DNA from 4 places in the Kitasatospora sp. NPDC050543 genome. Region 2 is predicted to be linked to each of the others. Evidence: riboswitches for the same ligand, from Rfam matches in the RefSeq annotation. Region 2 holds a riboswitch; each other region holds the start of a gene.

Region 1 (5,425 bases), on a different contig from region 2:
TTCGCCGGCCGGAGCAGCGGCCGCACGTCGTACGGGCTGAAGGCGTCGGAGGTGCCCGCGGCGGCCGGCCTGGCGGCCGTGGAGGGCTTTGTGGAGGAGGAGGCCGAGGGCAGCGCCACCCCGGGGCCGATCCGCTGTTCGCCCAGCAGCGCGGCGCAGCCCGTCAGGGGCAGCACCAGCGCGACCGCCGCCAGCAGCCGGCCCACCGCGCCCGCCCGGGCCCGCCCGGGGCCGGTCCGCGGGTTCGATCGGATCATGGTGCGACGTCCTGGGTTCGGGGTTGGATGAGGATGCGGCCGACGGTGACGGCGTAGAACAGGCCGGACGAGAGCACCAGCGCGAAGTCCGGCGGGTGCAGGGTGAACATCCGGTACACCGCGGCGAAGACCCAGAGCAGCGCGGTGCCGCCGCCCCAGACGACGACCCCGATCCAGAACCGGCGCTGCTTGTTGCGCGCGCTGCTCGACCCGGTCGGCTGCCAGGTCTGCTGCCTGCCTCGCAGCAGGTCCCAGACGGCGAAGAAGTGCGCCCAGCCGTACATCATCCGCCCGGCCCACGCCTCCAGGCGGTACGGCGCCCGGTGCCAGAGCGGGAAGATGACGGTCGCGTAGAGGATGCTGGGCACCACCAGGACGAGGTGCTTGACCTGGAGCAGGTCCGGCTCGGCCAGCAGCAGCATGATCGGCAGCACCGGCAGCGCGAAGGTCATCAGCGCGGTGTGGACGTAGTAGAGGAAGCCGGAGACGTAGCAGAGCCTGGTCACGAACGGCAGCTTCGCCTGCCAGAACTTCTTGCTGGTCAGCAGCGACATCGAGCCCATGCACCAGCGGTACTGCTGGTTCTGGAAGGCCGCGGCGGTGTCCGGGCAGACACCCGTGGAGAGCGCGACCGGCACGTACTGCAGGTTCCAGCCGAGCGAGCGCAGGTCGAAGCCGGTGTGCACGTCCTCGGAGTGCGCGATCAGCGTGGTGCCGCCGTTCTCCTCCAGCGCCGCGCGCCGGTAGACCGCGCAGCTGCCGACACAGATCGCCCCGTCGTTGCGCTGCCGGGCGACCTGGACCGAGCGGTAGAACAGCTCCTGGATGGCGCCCGCGCCACGCTCGATCCAGTTCTGCGAGTCCAGCACCCGGAAGAACTGCGGGGACTGCACGATGCCCAGCTTCGGGTCCTGCTCCAGGTACGGCAGTACCTCGTCCAGCAGGTCGTGGCGTGGTGCGAAGTCTGCGTCCAGGATCAGGATGTATGAACCGTCGGAGCGGCTGAATCCGTAGTGAAGATTGCCGGCCTTCTTGAACCACCCGCGGTTCTCCCGTACGCCGTAGCGAAAGCCGAAGTCCCCGGCCATCGCTTCGACCTCGGGAGAGGCCGCGTCGTCCAGGACGTACGGCATGACCAGGCCCGGATAGTGCTCGGTCAGCCTGCGCACATGCGTCCAGGTGTTGTGCAGGACCTCGATCGGCTCACCGCAGACGGGCAGGAAGACGTCCACGGTCGGGTAGCGGCCGGGCTGCCACTGCCGCACGAGCCGGCGGTGCGCCTTGACGTCGAAGTTGGGCGTGAAGCTGTTCACCCGAAGTGAGACGAGGTAGTAGATCACGGTGAAGAGCAGGAACGGCAGGCAGGCCCAGAACCAGGGGGACGCGCGGTACAGCTGGATCTGACTGACGACCAGGCATCCGAAGCTGACGACCGAGCAGAGGGTCAGGATCCACTGACGGCGGATCGTGTAGCTGTACTTCTCCTGGGCGTTGGGCGGAGCCGGCAGCAGCAGGGTGTGGGTGTCCTCGACCGGGTTGCTGCGCCGCCGCCCCGCCGCCCTGCGCCGTCGGCCGGTGGCACTGGTGGCAGCGCTCACGGCGCGGCACCTCCTGAATGGGGTCGTTCACGGCCTTCAGGGGTGAACTGGCAAGCCAGAGCCGCCCCCGGGTCGGCCATCTTATCGGACGCTTACTTGCGCGCTGAGGCGCCTGGAAGCCGGACCGGGCAGGCCCGGGGCCGGGCGGGCCGACGGCCCGGCAGGACCGCCACCGCCCACCCCGGATGACACCGGCTCAGTGTCCGGCGCCGGTGCCCTTCGCCCTCGACAGCAGGGCGTCCTTGGCGTAGTCGGAGAGCGCGGGCGCGGCCGCCGCCGCCAGCGGGTCCGCCAGGCCCGCGCCCTGCTTGAGCGTGCCGGCCACCGTGAAGTAGCCGTACCGCCCGACGTAGCCGTGCGTCTCCGAACAGCCGGACTCGGTGCAGAACGGGCCCACGCCCTGACCGGGCAGGCCCTGGATGGCACCGATGTGCTTGGCGAGGGCCACGTCGGCGGTCGCCTTGTTGTCGAAGACGGCGATCCCGATGGTGACGGCGCTGTCGCCCGAGACGTACGTCGCCCGGACGAGTGAGCGGCAGGCCTCGTCGCTGATCGCCTTGCCCAGACCGCCGGTGGTGGCCTTGGAGCACGGCGTGGTGATGCCGGTGCCCTTGCGGGTCCAGACCTTCCCGTCGATGGTGCGGGTCTGGTCCGCGAAGAGCACCGCGGGGTCGACCGGCGCCTTGTCGGTGCCGGCGTCCGAGATGAACGTCACCGGGTCGGCGGACGGCGTGCCCGGGCTGCTGGCCGCGGTGGTCGGCTTGGTGTCGCCGCCCTTGTCGCCCTTGTCGGTCATCATCAGGCCGGCCGCCACCCCGCCGCCGACCAGCACCAGAGCCAGCGCCGTGGCGCCGATCCAGAGCTTGCGGCGCTTACGGGACTCGCTCTCGTGCCGGTCCGCCAGCGCGGCCCAGTCCGGCTCGCCCAGCGCCGGCGCGGGCGGGCCCGGCTGCCACTGCTGCGGCTGCGGCTGGACGGGCTGCGGCACCGTCGGCGGGATCTGCTGCTGCGGCGGGACCTGCTGCCCCGGCGCCGTCTGCCCGTACGGCACCGGCGGCGGCCCGAAGCCCCCGACCGGCGGCGGCGCAGGCTGCTGACCGCCCTGCCCGGCCACCGGAGGGGCGGGCTGCGGCGCCTGGGGTACGGGAGGCTGCCCCTGCGGCGGCTGACCCTGCGGCAGCGGCCCCGCCGCCCCCGGCTGCTGACCCTGCACCGGCTGTGCGGGCTGACGCGTCCACTCGGCCGGTACGCCCGTTCCCTCGCTCATGAGGCGAGATCGTATGGCATGCCCATCGGGAGCGGCCCAACCGGTAACCAATCCGTTCCCAAATCCGGACCCGCCGGGGCCGCCGGGCCCGCGCCCCCACACCGCCGGTTATCACCCCGACACGCCACGCTGCACAACATGTGGGTGCAACATCGGGGTGGCACCACTAGATGTATGCTCACTCCTGCTGTCGAACGCAGGGGAACCCGGTGGGAGTCCGGGACTGCCCCGCAGCGGTGTGCGGGGGGCCGATGCCGTCCCCGCGAGTCCGAATACCTGCCGACGGCGTGCCACACGGCTTCCCCGCAGAGGCCTTGAAGCACGGAAACACTTCCGGACCTCGCGGGCGGGCCGGGGGATGACACCGTTGCGCGACGCCTCCCGGCGTACGCGCCGTGCTCCCCTGCCCGCACCGGTCCGGTGATCTTGAGTCGTCCGCCGCCCGATCGCCGCCAGGAGAGAGCGCCTTGACCATCGCTGCCTCAGTCGCCCTGCCCAACCAGGGCACCAGCACCGCCCCCGCCGACCGGCCCGACCCCGGTGCGGCGCTCCTCCGGCTGCTCACCGACCGCAGCGTCGACCTCCCCGAGGTCGACCCCGGCCACGTCGCCGCCGCCGCACTGCGCGGCCGGCACGCCGGCTCCGACTTCGCCGAGCTGCGCGGACTCGCCGTGGAGGCCGCGGCCTCGATGATCGCCGAGGACCCGCAGTACTCCAAGCTGGCCGCCCGCCTGCTCGCACTGGAGATCTCGGACGAGGCGATCGGCCAGGGCGCGGTGTCCTTCGCCGCCTCGATCGCGGTCGGCCACGCCGAGGGCCTGATCGGCGACACCACCGCCGCGTTCGTCGCCAAGCACGCCGACGCCCTGGACGCGCTGATCGACCAGCGCGGCGACGACCGCTTCGAGTACTTCGGCCTGCGCACCGTGCAGTCCCGCTACCTGCTGCGCCACCCGATCACCCGCAAGGTCATCGAGACCCCGCAGCACTTCCTGCTCCGCGTCGCAGCCGGCCTGGCGGTCGGCGACAACGAGCAGTCGGTGCGCGAGGTGGCCGAGCTGTACGCGCTGATGAGCGCGCTCTCCTACCTGCCGTCCTCGCCGACGCTCTTCAACTCGGGCACCAAGCACCCGCAGATGTCCAGCTGCTACCTGCTGGACTCCCCGCTGGACAACCTGGACTCGATCTACTCGCGCTACGCGCAGATCGCCCGGCTCTCCAAGCACGCCGGCGGCATCGGCCTGTCCTACTCGCGCATCCGCTCGCGCGGCTCGCTGATCCGCGGCACCAACGGCAAGTCCAACGGCATCGTGCCGTTCCTGCGCACCCTGGACTCCTCGGTCGCCGCCGTCAACCAGGGCGGCCGGCGCAAGGGCGCGGCCTGCGTCTACCTGGAGACCTGGCACGCGGACGTCGAGGAGTTCCTGGAGCTGCGCGACAACACCGGTGAGGAGGCGCGGCGTACCCACAACCTGAACCTCGCGCACTGGATCCCGGACGAGTTCATGCGCCGCGTCAACGCGGGCACCGACTGGTCGCTGTTCTCCCCCGCCGACGTGCCCGAGCTGGTCGACCTGTGGGGCGCCGACTTCGACGCCGCGTACCTGAAGGCCGAGGCCGAGGGCAAGGCCGTGCGCACCATCCCCGCGCAGACCCTGTACGCCCGGATGATGCGCACCCTGGCGCAGACCGGCAACGGCTGGATGACCTTCAAGGACGCCTCCAACCGCGCCGCCAACCAGACCGCCGTCCCCGGCCGGACCGTCCACTCCTCCAACCTCTGCACGGAGATCCTGGAGGTCACGGACGACTCCGAGACCGCGGTCTGCAACCTCGGCTCGGTGAACCTGGGCGCCCACGTGGCCCCCGGCGCCACCCCCGCCGACCTGCTGGGCGCGATGGACTGGGACCGGCTGGACGCCACCGTGCGCACCGCCGTCACCTTCCTCGACCGCGTGGTGGACATCAACTTCTACCCGACCCCCGAGGCCGGCGCCTCCAACTCGCGCTGGCGCCCGGTGGGCCTGGGCGTGATGGGCCTCCAGGACGTCTTCTTCAAGCTGCGGATCGACTTCGACTCCGCCGAGGCCAAGCAGCTCTCCACGCTGATCGCCGAGCGCATCATGCTGGTCGCCTACGAGCGCTCCAGCGAGCTGGCCGAGCGCCTGGGCCGCCACGAGGCGTACGAGGAGACCCGCGCCGCCCGCGGCCAGCTGCACATCGACCACTTCGAGACGGCCCCGCAGTGGACCGAGCGCTGGGACGCGCTGCGCGCGCGGATCGCCGAGACCGGCCTGCGCAAC
Region 2 (5,425 bases):
TCGTCGGGGAGGAGTTCGCCGCGCTTGCCGACCTGCTCCAGCTCGCCGGCCCAGCGGGCGATCCGGACGGCGTCGACGAGCATCCGGCGGGCGAGCGGAGCGAGCTCTGCGGGGGCCGGGAAGCCCTCGGGCACCGGCACCCGGCCGCGGCCGGGAGCGGGTGCGGGGCCACGGCGGCGGGGTACGCCGGGAGTGCCCGGGCGCGCGCCGTCGGCGCGGTGGGCCGTGCCGGGCAGACGGGTCACCGTCGCGCCGGTACCGATCGTCGGCGGGGGCGGGGCATCACGGTCGCGCGGGTTCCGAGACGTCACGCCGTGCAGTCTTCCCCGTGTACCGGCCTTCTGTCACATCGAGTTCCGCGAGTCAGCGGGGAGCGGGCGCCGCCGGGGCCACAAGATCGGGCAACAGAGGCCAAACCGGCACTATGACGTGCACGGAGTGACGCGGGCACGCCACTCCGGGGCCGGGTGGAAGTCCCCGATGCGGCCGGGAGACGACTCGTACGCGACGGGTAGCCGACCCATAGCCGACTCGGACACGGCCGGACGCAGCCGGGACGCGGCGACGGCGCGCCCCTGAGGCGGCCGGCTGGACGGAGACGGCGACAGGGAGGGAGACGGGGACAGGGACAGGGACAGGGACAGGGACAGGGACGGGGACGGGGACGGGGACGGGGACGGGCTGTGGCGGTTCGGACCGCGACTCAGAGGAGCGGGGTGAGCCAGCGGCGCAGCGCCTCCTCGTACCGGCCGGGGTAGGCGTTCCAGAGAGCCGCGTGGTCCGCGTCCGGGACGGCCTGGATGCTCACCAGGTCGTGCCGGCGGGCCGCCAGCCGCTCGGCGGCCCGCCAGGGGGCGACGGGATCGTCCGGGCTGTGCAGCAGCAGCGTCGGCACGTGCAGGTCGCTGCCGTCGGCGAGCCGGGCGAAGCCGGCCAGGTCGACACCGGTACGGCCTTCGGCGGCGAGGGCGCCCAGTTCGGCGAGCGGGGCGCTGATGCCCGCACCGGTGGCGTCGCGGCGGACGGTGGCGGGCCAGTCCAGCACCGGCGAGTCGACGATCAGACCGCTGACGGAGTCGGCGAAGGAGGAGCGGGCGACCGTCTGGAGGGCCATCGTGGCGCCCAGCGACCATCCGTACAGGACGACCTTGCCCGCCCCGGAGTCCGTCGCCAGCCGGACGGCGGCCTCGACGTCACGCCACTCGGTGTCGCCGAACCTGCCGATCCCACCGGGGGCGGCCGGCGCGCCCTCGTCGCCCCGATAGGTGAGGGAGAGAGTGGGGAGCCCGAGCCGGTTCAGCAACGGGAGCACGGGGAGGGTCTGCTGCCGGTCGGTGCCGGGACCGTGCACCAGCAGCACCCAGGTGCCGCGCATGCCCGGCACGTACCAGGCGGGCATCGGGCCGAGCTCGCCGTAGGCGGCGGTCTCGGTGTACTCGAGGCCGAGCGCGGTGGCCGGGTCGCCGAGGAGGACGCGAGGGGTGAGCCGGACCTCGATGCCGGGCTCCAGGACGCCGCGGTCGCCGTGGTCGGCGCGCTCCAGCCGGCGGGTGACGCCGTTCTCGTCGCGGTGCACGACGTCGCCGACGACGGCGTGGCCGTCCGCACCCCACTCGACGGCATAGCGGCCCGGGCGCAGCGTCGCCGTGGTCGGGGTGAAGGTGACACGGTCGGCGGCCACGGACAGCACCAGGGCCGGACCCGACGGATCCCCCGCGCGGCGGCGGCGGGCGGTGACTCCCGGAAGGACCACCCGGTCGGACACCTTGCGCCCCAGCGCCAGCACGGCGATGCCGGTGCCGACGACGGCAGCCGCCACGACGGCTGCGGTTCCCCAACGCATATCGCTCCCCGCTCTGCTGATCGCGGACTGGCCGGTGCTTCCCAGTCCACTTCTCCGCGGGGCGCGGGGCCACCGGTGCGGGGCCGTCCGGGGCACGGCGCCGGACGTGGGGGCGCGGGACGGGAGGCGGGGACGGGAGGTTGGGGGCGCGGGAAGCGGGCCGAGGCGGCGGGGGTTCGGGGGCAGGCAGGGAGAGGCGGGCGGATCAGACGGGGATGCCGGTGTCCTCGCGGGCCAGGAGCTCCCAGAAGCGCTCCGTGATCGGCTGGGTCGGCTGGGCCGGCTCCACCCGGGCCAGGGAGGAGGAGCCCCAGCTGCCCGCGCCCCAGTGGGAGGAGAGCTGGTACTCGCCCTGAATCACCGTCAGCACCTTCGACAGTGCCTCCCGGGGGACGGGGACGATCCGTCCTATCGCCCTGGCCTGCGCCTGCCAGCGTCCGTCGATGCACTGCCGGAGCCGCTGGTCCAGCTCCTCCCGGCGCCCCGTCACCGTGAGCAGGTCCCGCAGGGTCAGCCCCAGGGCCTGGGCGAGGGAGTACGTCTGCTCCTCGTCGCCGGTCCACCTGCCGGAGCTCTCGGCCTGCTCGTAGGTGCGGTCCGAGACGCCGATCCGGCGGGCGGCCTGCTCCTGGCTGAGCTCGCGGGCCACCCGGAAGTCGCGCAGGCTGGCGGGCCGGGCGCCCATCAGCTGCACGGCGGGGCACCACAGCGCGCGGGCGAGGGCGACGAACTCCTCCTCCGAGGGCCGGACCTCGCCGCTCTCCCAACCGAGGACGTGGGACGGCAGCAGTCGGACCCCGTGCGCGGCCATGCCCTCCGCCACCTGCTGGGGGGTCAGGCCCAGCCCGGCGCGGTGCGCCCTGGCCGCCGCGGGCGAGAAGGGCACCGGTGTCACGGGAGGCTGTCTGCGTCGCATGGGACACGACCGTACGGGCCCCGGCAGGCGTGTCCCCAGGCGCCGAACGCACGAAGCGCAGCAGGGGGCCTCACTGGGCGATTGTGCGATCCCATGAATCCCGATGGCGCGACGGTTGTTCTACTCGGAGGTAGCGACGGTTTCCGGCGCCGAGCACAAGCTACGCGAGTAGCTCATGCCCGACCTGCGTACCTGCCGGTCCGTCAGGCTTGGATGATCAACCGATTCCGGCACCGGCCGCCCACCCCGCGGGCCTGCGGTCCGCGCCACGCGCGGCCGGCCGCGGCGGCCGGCGCGCGTGCCCGGGCACGCGAGCCCGGGCACGCGAGCCCGGGCACGCGAGCCCGGGTGCACGCCCGGGTGACGTGTGACCAACCCCTCCGTGACCTTGGTTGACTCCCCCTCGAACCGCGTGATGGGATCCTTCAGCCATACGGAGGCATGTAGAGGAAGCCGGTGCGAATCCGGCGCGGTCCCGCCACTGTCACCGGGGAGCACGCTCGAAGCACGGCCACGGCGTACAGCTGGAAGGCCCGAGAGTGCGTCAGAACCCGGAAGCCAGGAGACTCTAGCCCCCGTGACGTCGATCCAGGGCGCGGACCCTGAGTGAGGACACGCACGCCATGCAGGCTGCCCGGGCCGCCCACCGGCCACCGCCGTACGCCCACGCCGGCCGCCCCGCCGTCCCCGCTGTCCCCGCTGTCCCCGTCCTCATCGGCCTCGCCTGCGTACCCCCGGCCGTTCCCGCAGCCGTCCCCGTTCCGCCGTGCGCCGGCTGACCCGCGGGGCCGCCTTCGCCCTGGGCGTCGTCGCCGGCCACCTCGCCGACGCCCGCTTCGCCGACCCCCGGCGCGGTCACCCGGTGGCCGCCTTCGGCAACGCGGCCGGGCGGCTGGAGAAGCTCCTCTGGCGTGACGCACGCGCGGCCGGGGCGGCGTACACGGCGGTCTGCGTCGGTGCCGTCGCCGCCGGCGCGGTGGCCGCCGAGCGGACGCTCGGACGCGGCGCCGCCGGCCGGGCCGCACTCGCCGCCGCCGCGACCTGGACGGTGCTCGGCGGCACCTCGCTCACCCGCGAGGCCCGCACCATCGGGCGGGCCCTGACAGCCGGTGACCTCACCGCGGCCCGCGAGCGGCTGCCGCACCTGTGCGGGCGGGACCCGAGCGCGCTGGACGAGCAGCAGATCGCCCGCGCGGTGGTGGAGTCGGTGGCCGAGAACACCGCCGACGCGGTGGTGAACGCCCTGGTCTGGGGCGCGTTCGCGGGTACGCCCGGGCTGCTGGCGTTCCGGGCCGTCAACACCCTGGACGCCATGGTCGGGCACCGCTCGGCGCGCTACCGGCGCTTCGGCTGGGCCTCCGCGCGGCTGGACGACGTGGCCGGCTGGCCCGGCGCCCGGCTCACCGCGCTGTTGACGGTGTGTGCCGCGCCGGAGCCCGGCACCGCCTGGCGGGTCTGGCACCGCGACGGCTCCGCCCACCCCAGCCCCAACGCGGGCCAGGCCGAGGCGGCCTTCGCCGGCGCGCTGGGCGTGCGTCTGGGCGGCACCCTGCGCTACGGCGAGCGGGTCGAGCACCGGCCCGTGCTCGGCGCCGAGCTGCGCCCGGTGACGGTGGACGACATCGAACGGGCCTGCCTGCTCTCCCGCCGGGTCGGCCTGCTGGCCCTGGCCGTCAGCGTCGCCGGGCACGGCACGCTGCGCCTGGCCGCCGCCTCGGCGCGAACGCTCGGCGTACCGCCGACGGGAGCGAGGGAAGCGACGGCAGCGGTGGCACCAGCGGCAGCAGCGGCCGGAGCACCCGCTCAGCCGGGCGCGCACGCCGCGCCCCGCCGGAGCACGGGCGCATCAGCCGGCTCGGCGGGCACCGCGCACACCGCCGCACCGGCCCCGCGCCGCGCCACCGCCGGCCGCGCCGCGGGCAACGCGGTATCACCGACCGGACACCCGGGTACGAGGCCCCTGGCCGTGGCCGCCCTGGCCATGACCACCCTGGCCGTGGCCGTACTGGCCCGGGCCGCCCGGGCCGCAGCGAATGAGGGAGACGTATGAGCGGGGCGCTGCTGGTCGCCGGGACCACCTCGGACGCCGGGAAGAGCGTGGTGACCGCCGGGATCTGCCGGTGGCTGGCCCGGCAGGGTGTCAGTGTCGCGCCGTTCAAGGCGCAGAACATGTCGCTCAACTCCTTCGTCACCGCCGACGGCGCCGAGATCGGCCGCGCCCAGGCGATGCAGGCACAGGCCGCCCGGGTCGAGCCCGAGGCCGCGATGAACCCGGTCCTGCTCAAGCCGGGGGCGAACGGCCGGAGCCAGGTGGTGCTGCTGGGCCGCGCGGTCGCCGAGGTCGGCGCGCTGGACTACCGCGAGCGCAAGCCCGTCCTGCTGGAGCGGGCGCTGGAGTGCCTGGCCGATCTGCGCGGCCGGTACGACGTGGTGGTCTGCGAGGGCGCCGGCTCGCCTGCCGAGATCAATCTGCGGGATCGCGACATCGCCAACATGGGCCTGGCCGTCGCCGCCGGGCTGCCGGTGGTCGTGGTCGGCGACATCGACCGCGGCGGGGTCTTCGCCGCGATGTACGGAACGCTGGCGCTGCTGTCGCCGCAGGACCAGCGGCATGTGGCCGGCTGGTTCGTCAACAAGTTCCGGGGCGACGCCCGGCTGCTCGCGCC
Region 3 (5,425 bases), on a different contig from region 2:
GCGCAGGCGCGGGGCGGTCTCAGCCCTCGCCCTCCAGGTCGCCCTCGGTCTCCAGGAAGGCCGCCTGGAGCTGCTCGATGAGCTCCGGGTCCGGCTCGGCCCACAGGCCGCGGCTCGCGGCCTCCAGCAGCCGCTCGCTGATGCCGTGCAGCGCCCAGGGGTTGGCGCCGGCGAGGAACTCCCGGTTGGTGGTGTCGAGCACGTATTCCTGGGTGAGCTTCTCGTACATCCAGTCCGCGACCACGCCGGTGGTGGCGTCGTAGCCGAACAGGTAGTCGACGGTGGCCGCCATCTCGAAGGCGCCCTTGTAGCCGTGCCGGCGCATCGCCTCGATCCAGCGCGGGTTGACCACCCGGGCGCGGAAGACCCGGGCCGCCTCCTCGGTGAGGGTGCGGGTGCGGACGGTCTCCGGGCGGGTGGAGTCGCCGATGTACGCGGTCGGGGCCTTGCCGGTGAGCGCGCGGACGGTGGCCACCATGCCGCCGTGGTACTGGAAGTAGTCGTCCGAGTCCGCGATGTCGTGCTCGCGGGTGTCGGTGTTCTTCGCTGCCACGGTGATCCGCTTGTACGCCGTCTCCATCTCCTCGCGGGCCGGGCGGCCCCCGAGGTCGCGGCCGTAGGCGTAGCCGCCCCAGACGGTGTAGACCTCGGCCAGGTCGGCGTCGGTGCGCCAGTCCCGGCTGTCGATCAGCTGGAGCAGGCCGGCCCCGTACGTGCCCGGGCGGGAGCCGAACACCCGGACGGTGGCCTTGCGCTCGTCCCCGTGGACGGCCAGATCGGCCTGGACGTGGGCGCGGACGAAGTTCTCCTCCGCCGCCTCCTCCTGGCGGGCGGCCAGGCGCACCGCGTCGTCCAGCAGGTTGACCACGTGCGGGAAGGCATCGCGGAAGAAGCCGGAGATCCGCAGCGTCACGTCGATGCGCGGGCGCCCGAGTTCGGCGAGCGGGATCGGCTCCAGGCCGGTGACCCGGCGCGAGGCGTCGTCCCAGACGGGGCGCACGCCCAGCAGGGCGAAGGCCTCGGCGATGTCGTCGCCGGCGGTGCGCATCGCGCTGGTGCCCCAGAGCGAGAGGCCGACCGACGGCGGGTACGCGCCGTCGTTGTCCGCCCGGTAGCGCTCGACGAGGGAGGCGGCCAGCGCCTGGCCGGTCTCCCAGGCGAGCCGGCTGGGCACCGCCTTGGGGTCGACGGAGTAGAAGTTGCGGCCGGTCGGCAGCACGTTGACCAGCCCGCGCAGCGGGGAGCCGGACGGGCCGGCCTTGACGAAGCCGCCGCCGAGTGCGTGCAGCACCGCGTCCAGTTCGTCGGTGGTGGCGGCGAGGCGCGGCACGACCTGGTGGGCCGCGAAGTCCAGCACCTCGCCGACGGCCTGCGGCAGCCCGGCGGCGACCTTCTCCACCGCCTCCGGTGCCCAGTCCTCGGCCTCCATCGCCTCGACCAGCTCGCGCGCCTTGGCCTCGGCCGTGTCGGTGGCGGCCAGCGTCGGGGCGGACTCGTCCAGGCCGAGTGCCTCACGCAGGCCGGGCAGCGCGGCGACGCCGCCCCAGATCTGGCGGGCGCGCAGGATGGCCAGCACGATGTTGACCCGGTCCACCCCGGCGGGGGCCTGGCCCAGGACGTGCAGACCGTCGCGGATCTGGGCGTCCTTCACCTCGCAGAGCCAGCCGTCGACGTGCAGCAGGAAGTCGTCGAAGCCGTCGTCCTCGGGGCGCTCGTCCAGGCCGAGGTCGTGGTCCAGGCGGGCGGCCTGGATCAGCGTCCAGATCTGGGCCCGGATCGCGGGCAGCTTGGCCGGGTCCATCGCGGCGATGTTGGAGTGCTCGTCCAGCAGCTGCTCCAGGCGTGCGATGTCGCCGTAGGAGTCGGCGCGCGCCATCGGCGGGACGAGGTGGTCGACCAGGGTGGCGTGGGCGCGGCGCTTGGCCTGGGTGCCCTCGCCGGGGTCGTTGACCAGGAACGGGTAGATCAGCGGGAGGTCGCCGAGGGCGGCGTCCGGGCCGCAGTCGGCGGACAGCGCGGCGGTCTTGCCGGGCAGCCACTCCAGGTTGCCGTGCTTGCCGAGGTGGACGACCGCGTCGGCGCCGAAGCCGCCGTCCTCCTGGTCGGCCGCGATCCAGCGGTAGGCGGCCAGGTAGTGGTGCGAGGGCGGCAGGTCGGGGTCGTGGTAGATCGCCACCGGGTTCTCGCCGAAGCCGCGCGGGGGCTGGATCAGCACCAGCAGGTTGCCGGCCCGCAGGGCGGCCAGCACGATGTCGCCGTCCGGGTTCCGGCTGCGGTCGACGTACAGCTCGCCGGGCGGCGGGCCCCAGTGCTGTTCGACCTCGCCGCGCAGGCCCTCGGGGAGGGTGGCGTACCAGCGGCGGTAGTCGGCGGCGGGGATCCGGACGGGGTTACGGGCGAGCTGGTCCTCCGTCAGCCAGTCCTGGTCGTAGCCCCCGGCCGCGATCAGGGCGTGGATCAGCGCGTCGCCCTCGTGGCTGTCGTCGCCCTCGGCCGGGGTCAGGCCGGGCAGCGCGGCCGGGCCGTCCACGGGCCCGATGTCCCAGCCCTCGGCGCGCAGCCGGGTGAGCAGCCGCACGGCGCTGGCGGGGGTGTCCAGGCCGACCGCGTTGCCGACCCGGGCGTGCTTGGTCGGGTAGGCGGACAGCACCAGCGCGAGCCGGCGCTCGGCCGGCGGGATGTGCCGCAGCCGGGCGTGCCGGACGGCGATGCCGGCGACCCGGGCGGCGCGCTCGGGGTCGGCGGCGTAGACGGTGAGGCCGTCCTCGTCCAGCTCCTTGAAGGAGAACGGGACGGTGATCAGGCGGCCGTCGAACTCGGGCACGGCGACCTGGGTGGCGGTGTCCAGCGGGGAGAGGCCGTCGTCGCTGGCCTCCCAGGCGGCGCGCGACCAGGTGAGGCAGAGTGCCTGGAGGATCGGGCGGTCCAGGGCGGCGAGCGCGCCCGCGTCCCAGGCCTCCTCGTCGCCGCCGGCCGAGGCGTCGGCCGGGCGGGTGCCGCCGGCGGCGAGCACCGTGGTGATGATCGCGTCGGCCTTGCCCAGCTCGGCGAGCAGCTCGGGCTCGGCGCCGCGCAGCGAGGAGCAGTACAGCGGGCGGGCGCGGGCGCCCTTGTCCTCGATGGCCCGGCAGAGCGTCTCGACGAAGGCGGTGTTGCCGCTCATGTGGTGGGCGCGGTAGTACAGCACCGCGATGACCGGGCCGTCGGCGTTCTCGGCGGGCGCGGTGCGCTCCAGCGGGCCCCACTCGGGGGCGGAGGCGGGGGCGGCGAACCCGTGGCCGGTGAGCAGCACGGTGTCCGAGAGGAAGGCGCCGAGCTCGGCCAGGTTGGCCGGGCCGCCGTGCGCGAGGTAGGCGTGCGCCTCGGCGGCGATGCCGGCCGGGACGGTGGAGAGCTCCATCAGCTGGGCGTCGGGGGCCTGTTCGCCGGTGAGCACGATGACCGGGCGGGGGCCGGCCAGCAGCGCGTCCAGGCCCTCCTGCCAGGCCCGGCGGCCGCCGAGCAGGCGGACCACCACGAGGTCGGTGCCCTCGGTGAGGGCGGGCAGGTCGTCGGCGGTGAGTCGGGCGGGGTTGCCCAGGCGGTAGCGCACCGGGCCCTCGCTGGCGCGGGCGCTGAGCAGGTCGGTGTCGGAGGTCGACAGGAGCAGGATCATGCGGCGGCCCTCCAGGCCTGGTGGGTGCCCCGGGCCGAAGGGCCTGCCGGGGTGTGGGCCTCGCTCGTCCGGGCGGTGGCCGCGGAGTGGTCGCGGGCAGGGGGGAAGAGCGGGCGGGCAGCGCCGGGCGGGGGCACGGGCATGCGGGAGCGCATAGGTCGAGCCTTCCTCGGGGTCCGCGCCCCGTGGGGGTCCCCCCGGCCGGAGACCGGGGGAGGGTGGAGGACGGCAGGAGTTCCTGGCTCCCACGGGCGAACCGTGGTCACAGTGGCGGGACCGCACCGGGTTTGCACCGGTTTCCTCCCCTTTGCGCCGTCTCTGGCGTGAGCGGGCCCGCGAGGGCTCGCCCGGGAGCATAGTAGGTGCTGAGGGTGATCTACGGGACAGAGCGTCCGGTCGGATCATCGGTATGCTCGCCGCCATGTCACCGACCTCCGACCCCGCAGCTCCCGGGCCCGTCGTGCCCGACCGGGCGCGCGAGGACGCCTGCCCGGGGGCCCTTCGTCTACATACCGCCGATGACGGTGCGCTCGCCCGAGTCCGGCTGCCGGGTGGTCTGCTGACGCTCGATCAGGTGGTCACGCTGGCCGAGGCCGCCGAGCTGCTCGGCGACGGGCACCTGGAGACCACCTCGCGCGGCAACGTCCAGCTGCGCGGCCTGCCCGAGGACTGCGGCCTCGAACTCGGCACCCGGCTGCGGGCCGCCGGGCTGCTGCCCTCCGACCGTCACGAGCGGGTGCGCAACATCGTCGCCTCCCCGCTGTCCGGCGTGGACGGCAACGGCCGTGCGGACACCCGTACTTGGACCCGCGAGCTGGACACGGCGCTCTGTGCGGCCGACTGGTCGCCCGGACTGTCGGGCCGCTTCCTGTTCGCGCTCGACGACGGACGCGGCGACGTGGCCGGCCTCGACGCCGATGTGACGTTGATCGCAACGGCCGGCGGCGGCGCCCTGCTGCGGCTCGGACGGTCCGCCACCGCGCTGCGGGTGCCGGCCGGCCGGGAGGTGGAGTACGCGCTGCGGGCGGCCGAGGCGTTCCTCGAACTGCTGCGGGCGAGCGGCGTGCGGGCCTGGCGGATCCGGGAGGCCGACCCGGACGGCGCGCTGCTGGGCGCGCGGCTCGGCCTGGCGGCTCAGCCGCTGCCCGCTGAGCCGACGGCCGCTGGGCCGCTGCCCGCGGGGCCGCGCGGTTCGCGGTCCGGTGCGGGTGCGCTGCCCCGGCTCGGCGTGATCGAGGGGCCGGACGGCCGCTACGGGCTCTCGGTAGGCCTGCGCTTCGGCCGGGTCTCCGCCGCGCAGTGGCGACTGCTGGCCGAGGCGGGCCGCGCGGCCGGGACGGCCGCGGGCGACGGTGAGGGTGAGCTCCGGGTGACGCCGTGGCGTGGTGTGGTGATCCCCGCCCTGACCGCCGGCGCCGCCCGCGACCGGGCCGCCCGGCTGTCGGCGGCCGGCCTCGGCCTGGATCCCGGCTCCCCCTGGACGCTGGCGATGGCCTGCACCGGAACCCCCGGCTGCGCCAAGTCGCTGGCCGACGTCCGGGGCGAGGCCGCCCGGGCCCTCGAAGCGGCGGCGGCGGGCGGGCCGTCCGCCGCCCGCCTGCTCCCCGTGCACTGGTCCGGCTGCGAACGGCGCTGCGGCCACCCCCTCGGCGAGTGGGTGGACGTACTTGCCACCGGGGACGGGTACGAGGTCTCCGTCAGGCGTCCCCCGTCCACCACCGGCTCCCCAGATTCCCCGCAACGAGTGACAACGCAACAGATGGCCGAGGC
Region 4 (5,425 bases), on a different contig from region 2:
GGCGAGTTGTGCCTGGTGCTCGGCGCCACCGGCAGCGGCAAGTCCACCCTGCTGCGCACCGTCAACGGCGCGGTGCCGCACTCCACCGGCGGCACCCTGTACGGCCGGGTCCGCTCCGCCGGGCGGGACACCGCCGACCATCCGCCGCGCGAGCTCGCCGACGCCGTCGGCGTGGTGCCGCAGCGCCCGGCCGACGCCTTCGTCGCGGACACCGTCGAGGAGGAGATCGCCTACGGCCTGGAGTGCCTGGCGTTCCGGCCCGAGGTGATGCGCCGCCGGGTCGAGGAGACCCTCGACCTGCTCGGGCTCGCCGAGTTGCGCTCGCGCCCGCTCACCGCGCTCTCCGCCGGGCAGCAGCAACGCGTCGCGCTCGCGGCCGCGTTCGCCGCCCAGCCGAGCCTGCTGGTGCTGGACGAGCCCACCAGTGCGCTCGACCCGCCGGCCGCCGAGGAGGTGCTCGCCGCGCTCACCCGGCTGGTGCACGACCTCGGCACCACGGTGCTGCTCGCCGAACACCGGCTGGAGCGGATCGCCCAGTACGCCGACAGCGCGCTGCTGGTCCCGGGCTGCGGGCGGCCGGTGCGCTACGGCGCGCCCGCCGACGTCCTGGCCGATGCGCCGGTGGCTCCGCCCGTCGTGGAGCTCTCCCGGTTGCTCGGCTGGCAGCCCGTCGCACTCAGTGTCCGCGATGCCCGCCGCCGCGCCGCCGGTCACCCGCTGCGTGCCGCCGCCCCCGTCCGCCGGCCGGCCGCCCCCGCCGGGGAGCCGGTTGCGGTGGTGCGGGGCCTGGTCGCGCACCACGGCCCGGTGCCCGCGCTGCGCGGCGTGGACCTGACCCTGCACGCCGGCCGGATCACCGCCCTGATGGGGCGCAACGGCGCGGGCAAGTCGACCCTGCTGGCCTGCCTGGCCGGACTGCACCGCCCGAGCGGCGGCACCGTCAGCGTCGGCGGACTGGAGCCCGCCGAGCTGCGGCGCCGTCAGGCCGCCACCCTGGTGGGCATGGTGCCCGCCGACCCGGGCGACCTGCTGCTCGCCGACCGGGTCGACCACGAGTGCTCCGCCGCCGACCGCGAGGCCGGCGCCACCCGGGGCACCACCGCGGCCCTGCTGGAGCGCCTCGTACCGGGCATCGACCCGGCGGCCCACCCCCGGGCCCTGTCCAGCGGGCAGCGCCTCGCCCTGGCGCTGGCCGTGCTGCTGGCCCGTCGCCCCGGTCTGCTGCTGCTCGACGAGCCGACCCGGGGGCTGGACTACCCGGCCAAGCGCCGGACGACCCGGCTGCTGCGCGACCTCGCGGCGCAGGGCCACGCCGTGCTGCTCGTCACCCACGACGTGGAACTCGCCGCCGCGGCCGCCGACCGGGTGGCCGTGCTCGCCGACGGCGAGCTGGTCACCGATGAGGACACCGCCCCGGCGCTGGCCGCCTCACCCGCCTTCGCACCGCAGACCGCCAAGATCCTGGCCCCCGCGGAGCTGCTCACCGTCGACGAGGTCCGCGCCGTACTGCCCGGCCTGGAGGGAGAGCGCACATGAGCGCCCCGACCGACCACCCCGCGCACCGGCTGCACCTGGCGGCCAGTACCCCGGACCTTCCCCGGCTCGGCCCGCGCTCGGTCCTCGCGCTGCTGCTCGCCACCCTGGTCGGCATCGCGGGCTTCGGCTGGCCCTTCCTGGCCGACCGTGACTCCAAGGTGGCACACGAGGGCGACGCGCCCTGGCTGTTCGCCGCCCTCACCGTGCTGGTCCTCGCGGTGGTCCTCACCGCACTGCTGGACGGCGCCGCCGACGCCAAGGCCGTCGCCCTGCTCGGCGTACTGGCCGCCGTGGGCGCGGCGCTGCGCCCGCTGGGCGCGGGCACCGCCGGGCTGGAGCCGATGTTCGTCATCTTCATCCTGGGCGGGCGGGTGATGGGCCCGGCGTTCGGCTTCGCGCTCGGCAGCACCGCCATGTTCGCCTCCGCGCTGCTCACCTCCGGCATCGGCCCCTGGCTGCCGTTCCAGATGCTCACCGCCTCCTGGGTGGGCCTGGGCGCGGGCCTGCTGCCCCGGCGGGTGAGCGGGCGCCGGGAGGTCGCGATGCTCGCCGGCTACGCGGTCGTGGCGGGCTTCGGCTACGGGATCGTGATGAACCTGTGGTTCTGGCCGCTCAGCATCGACCCGGCCTCGGCGGTCGCCTACGACCCGCAGGCCGGGCCGCTCGGCAACCTGCACCGGTACGCGGCCTTCTACGCCACCACCTCGCTCGGCTGGGACCTCCCGCGCGGTGTGCTCAACGCCTCGCTCGTCCTGCTGGCCGGCCCCAGGCTGCTCCAGGCCCTGCGCCGGGCCATGGACCGGGCCGCCTTCGGAGCGCCGATCCGCATCCTGCGGACGGCGTCCCCCGAGCCCGCGGTGGTACCGGTTCCCGCCCACGGCAAGGGACTTGACGGTCCGCCGGTCGAACGGGATGATGAAGCGTCACAAATGATGACGAATCCGACAATGGGGGAAGTCCGGTCCAAATCCGGCGCTGACCCGCAACGGTAGGACCACCGACCCAGGTCGGCGGCGAGCCCGAATGCCCATCGCCGGAGTAGCGGTTCCCCCAATCCCGTCGCGGTCCGCGGGTCGGAGCCCCCGGGCATCTCCCCACGGCGCTGCCGGCCGCCAGGGGCAGCCCGGGCGCGCTGTGCCACGGGCCCGGAGAGGCCCACCATGCCCGTCCGTCACCGGACCACCACCCTGCTCGCCGCCGCCCTGGCCCTGACCGCGCTGCTGCCCGCCGCCACCGCGCAGGCCGCGCCCGCAGGCGCCGACGCCACCACCCACCGCCCCGACGCCGCGGCCGCCGGCTGGCTCGCCCGCCAGCTCGTCGACGGCGAGCACTTCGAGGCCACCTTCAACGGTGTGACCTACCCCGACCAGGGCCTCACCGTCGACGCCGTGCTGGCCCTCGCCGCCTCCCGCACCGGCGACCAGTACGCCACCAAGGCCACCACCTGGCTCGCCAAGCCGGAGTCCTCACCGGCTACCTCGGCGACGGCACCACCGAGGCGTACGCCGGCGCCACGGCCAAGCTCCTGCTCGCCGCCGAGGTCCGCGGCAGCGACCCGACCACCTTCGGCGGGGTCGACCTCCCCGCCCGGCTGCGCTCCCTGCAGAGCACCGGCGGACGCTTCTCCGACCGCTCCCAGTGGGGCGACTACAGCAACTCCTTCGGCCAGTCCCTCGCCCTGATAGCCCTCGACCGCACCCCGGGCGGCGCCCCCGCCGAGGCCGCCGACTTCCTCGCCGCCAGCCAGTGCCCCGACGGCGGCTACCCGCTCTCCTTCGGCCAGCCGACCTGCACCTCCGACGTGGACGCCACCGCCCTCGCCGCCCAGGCGCTGGCCGCCACCGGCCGTCAGGCCAAGGCCCAGGCCGGCCTCGGCTGGCTGACGGCCCACCAGGGCGCCGACGGCGGCTTCGCGGCCACCGGGGCCGCCACCGCCAACGCCAACAGCACCGGGCTCGCCGCGCAGGCCCTGCTCTCCGCCGGGCGCCTCGGCGCGGGCCTCAAGGCCTGGAGCTACCTCACCAAGCTCCAGCTCGGCTGCGCCGCCGCGCCCGCCGACCGCGGCGCGGTCGCGTACGACGGCACCGGCTTCAACGCGGCCACCGCGCCCCGGGCCACCACCCAGGCGGTGCTCGGCCTGGCCGGCACGGGCCTCGCCGAGCTGACCGCCCACGGTTCCCGCCCCGCCGCCCCGGCCCTCGCCTGCCCCAACGGCAGCTGACCACCCGGCAGCCGTACTACCCGTACTACCCGTACTACCCGTACCACCCGCGCCGCCTGCCCGACCCCTGCGCAGCCCCGCGCCCGAGCGACCTCACCGAAAGGCCCACCCGTGAGAGACACCCGCACCCCGACGCGCCGCCCGCTGCGCCGCACCCTCGGCTCGGCCGCCGCCGCTGCCGCCCTGACCGCCGGTCTGCTCGGCACCGCCGTCACCACGGCGCCCGCCGCCCAGGCCGCCGCCTGCACCGGCACCTCCGGCGTCACCGTCGTCGTCGACTTCACCGCCCTCGGCGGTGGCATCCAGACCGGCTGCGCCCCCGGCGACCCCGCCACCGGCCTCGCGGCCCTCACCGGCGCCGGCTTCGGCTACGCCTTCCACCCGCGCTTCCCCGGCATGGTGTGCCGGATCAACGCCCTGCCCAACCCGTGCAACGGCGCCCCGGCCACCGCCTACTGGTCGTACTGGCACGCCGCGCACGGTGGCGCCTGGTCCTACAGCACCTTCGGGGCGGGCAGCCACGACCCCGCCCCGGGCGATGTCGAGGGCTGGGCCTTCGGCGCGGGCGCCCAGCCGGGCATCACCGCCCCCTGACCGGCGTGCCCGCCCGCTGACCCGAGCCGCCCGCCGACCCGAGCGGCCCGGTGACCCGAGCCGTCCGTCCGGGCCCCGCACGCGAGCAGCGCGTGCGGGGCCCGGACGGGCACCCCACGGCCCCGCCCGCCGCGACTATCGCTGACGTCACATCGTCACCGTCCGTGGTGCGGCGGCGAAGGGGCGTACCAGCCAGTACAGTCGGGCCGTGGAGTTCCGAACAGACATCCTGGGCGCCCCCTACGAGGCCGCCGAACTGCCGCTCGCCGCCGACGAGGAGGGCGCCGTCAGCGCGACCCTGGTCCGCAGGCTCGCCCCCGACACCGGTGGGCCCAGGCGCGCCGTGCTCTATGTGCACGGCTACGTGGACTACTTCTTCCAGACCCACCTCGCCGACCACTTCGTCGGCCTCGGGTACTCCTTCTACGCGCTCGACCTGCGCAAGTACGGCCGCTCGCTGCGTCCGCACCACTCGCCGAACTTCATCCGCGACCTCCGCGCGTACGACGAGGAGCTGGACGAGGCGGTCCGGATCATCCGCGAGGTCGACGGCCACCAGCAGCTGCTGGTCAACGGTCACTCCACCGGCGGTCTGGTCACCGCGCTCTGGGCCGACCGCCGCGCCGGGCGCGGCCTGGTCGACGCGCTGTTCCTCAACAGCCCCTTCCTCTCCATGCCGGCCGCCGCCCCCGTCCGCGCCCTGAGCGCGCCCGCCGTGCAGGCCCTCGCGCGCGTGTCCGCGACCCGCAAGCTGCCCTCCACCCTCAACCCGCACTACGTGCACAGCCTGCACCGCGACCACCGCGGCGCCTGGGACTTCGACCTCGCCCTCAAGCCCGCCGAGGGCTTCCCGCTGTACGCCGGCTGGCTCGCCGCCATCGACCGCGGCCAGCGGCAGGTCCGGCGCGGCCTGGCGATCGACTGCCCGGTGCTGCTGATGGCCTCCACGGCCTCCGTCGCGACCAGCAAGTGGCAGGCCGCGCTCCACCACGCCGACGCCGTCCTGCGCGCCGACGACATCGCCGCGCTCGGCCCCCGGCTGGGCGGCCACGTCACCACCGTCCGGATCGAGGG

What was found. A riboswitch is a leader RNA that binds a small molecule or an ion and turns the genes downstream of it on or off. The one in region 2 is predicted to bind cobalamin.
Region 1: another riboswitch for cobalamin. It lies ahead of ACIBH3_RS00705 (ribonucleoside-diphosphate reductase subunit alpha); the one in region 2 lies ahead of ACIBH3_RS11810 (cobalamin biosynthesis protein).
Region 3: another riboswitch for cobalamin. It lies ahead of cobN (cobaltochelatase subunit CobN); the one in region 2 lies ahead of ACIBH3_RS11810 (cobalamin biosynthesis protein).
Region 4: another riboswitch for cobalamin. It lies ahead of ACIBH3_RS27050 (hypothetical protein); the one in region 2 lies ahead of ACIBH3_RS11810 (cobalamin biosynthesis protein).

The regions. Positions count from the first base shown of each region.
Region 1 covers NZ_JBITGZ010000001.1:168,078-173,502, forward strand. The annotation lists gene ACIBH3_RS00690 (glycoside hydrolase family 26 protein) at 1-257, opposite strand, end outside; gene ACIBH3_RS00695 (glycosyltransferase family 2 protein) at 254-1,708, opposite strand; gene ACIBH3_RS00700 (hypothetical protein) at 2,052-3,122, opposite strand; cobalamin riboswitch at 3,280-3,421, shown strand; gene ACIBH3_RS00705 (ribonucleoside-diphosphate reductase subunit alpha) at 3,590-5,425, shown strand, end outside.
Region 2 covers NZ_JBITGZ010000007.1:233,961-239,385, reverse strand. The annotation lists gene ACIBH3_RS11825 (hypothetical protein) at 1-311, opposite strand, end outside; gene ACIBH3_RS11820 (prolyl oligopeptidase family serine peptidase) at 704-1,843, opposite strand; gene ACIBH3_RS11815 (helix-turn-helix domain-containing protein) at 2,049-2,738, opposite strand; cobalamin riboswitch at 3,162-3,349, shown strand; partial or broken gene ACIBH3_RS11810 (cobalamin biosynthesis protein) at 3,535-4,482, shown strand; gene ACIBH3_RS11805 (cobyric acid synthase) at 4,806-5,425, shown strand, end outside.
Region 3 covers NZ_JBITGZ010000009.1:199,052-204,476, forward strand. The annotation lists gene cobN (cobaltochelatase subunit CobN) at 20-3,655, opposite strand; cobalamin riboswitch at 3,865-3,987, opposite strand; gene cobG (precorrin-3B synthase) at 4,077-5,425, shown strand, end outside.
Region 4 covers NZ_JBITGZ010000026.1:78,041-83,465, forward strand. The annotation lists gene ACIBH3_RS27040 (ABC transporter ATP-binding protein) at 1-1,536, shown strand, start outside; partial or broken gene ACIBH3_RS27045 (ECF transporter S component) at 1,533-2,360, shown strand; cobalamin riboswitch at 2,456-2,586, shown strand; gene ACIBH3_RS27050 (hypothetical protein) at 2,697-3,218, shown strand; partial or broken gene ACIBH3_RS27055 (hypothetical protein) at 3,218-3,325, shown strand; gene ACIBH3_RS27060 (hypothetical protein) at 3,338-3,757, shown strand; gene ACIBH3_RS27065 (flagellar hook-length control protein FliK) at 3,869-4,351, shown strand; gene ACIBH3_RS27070 (alpha/beta hydrolase) at 4,560-5,425, shown strand, end outside.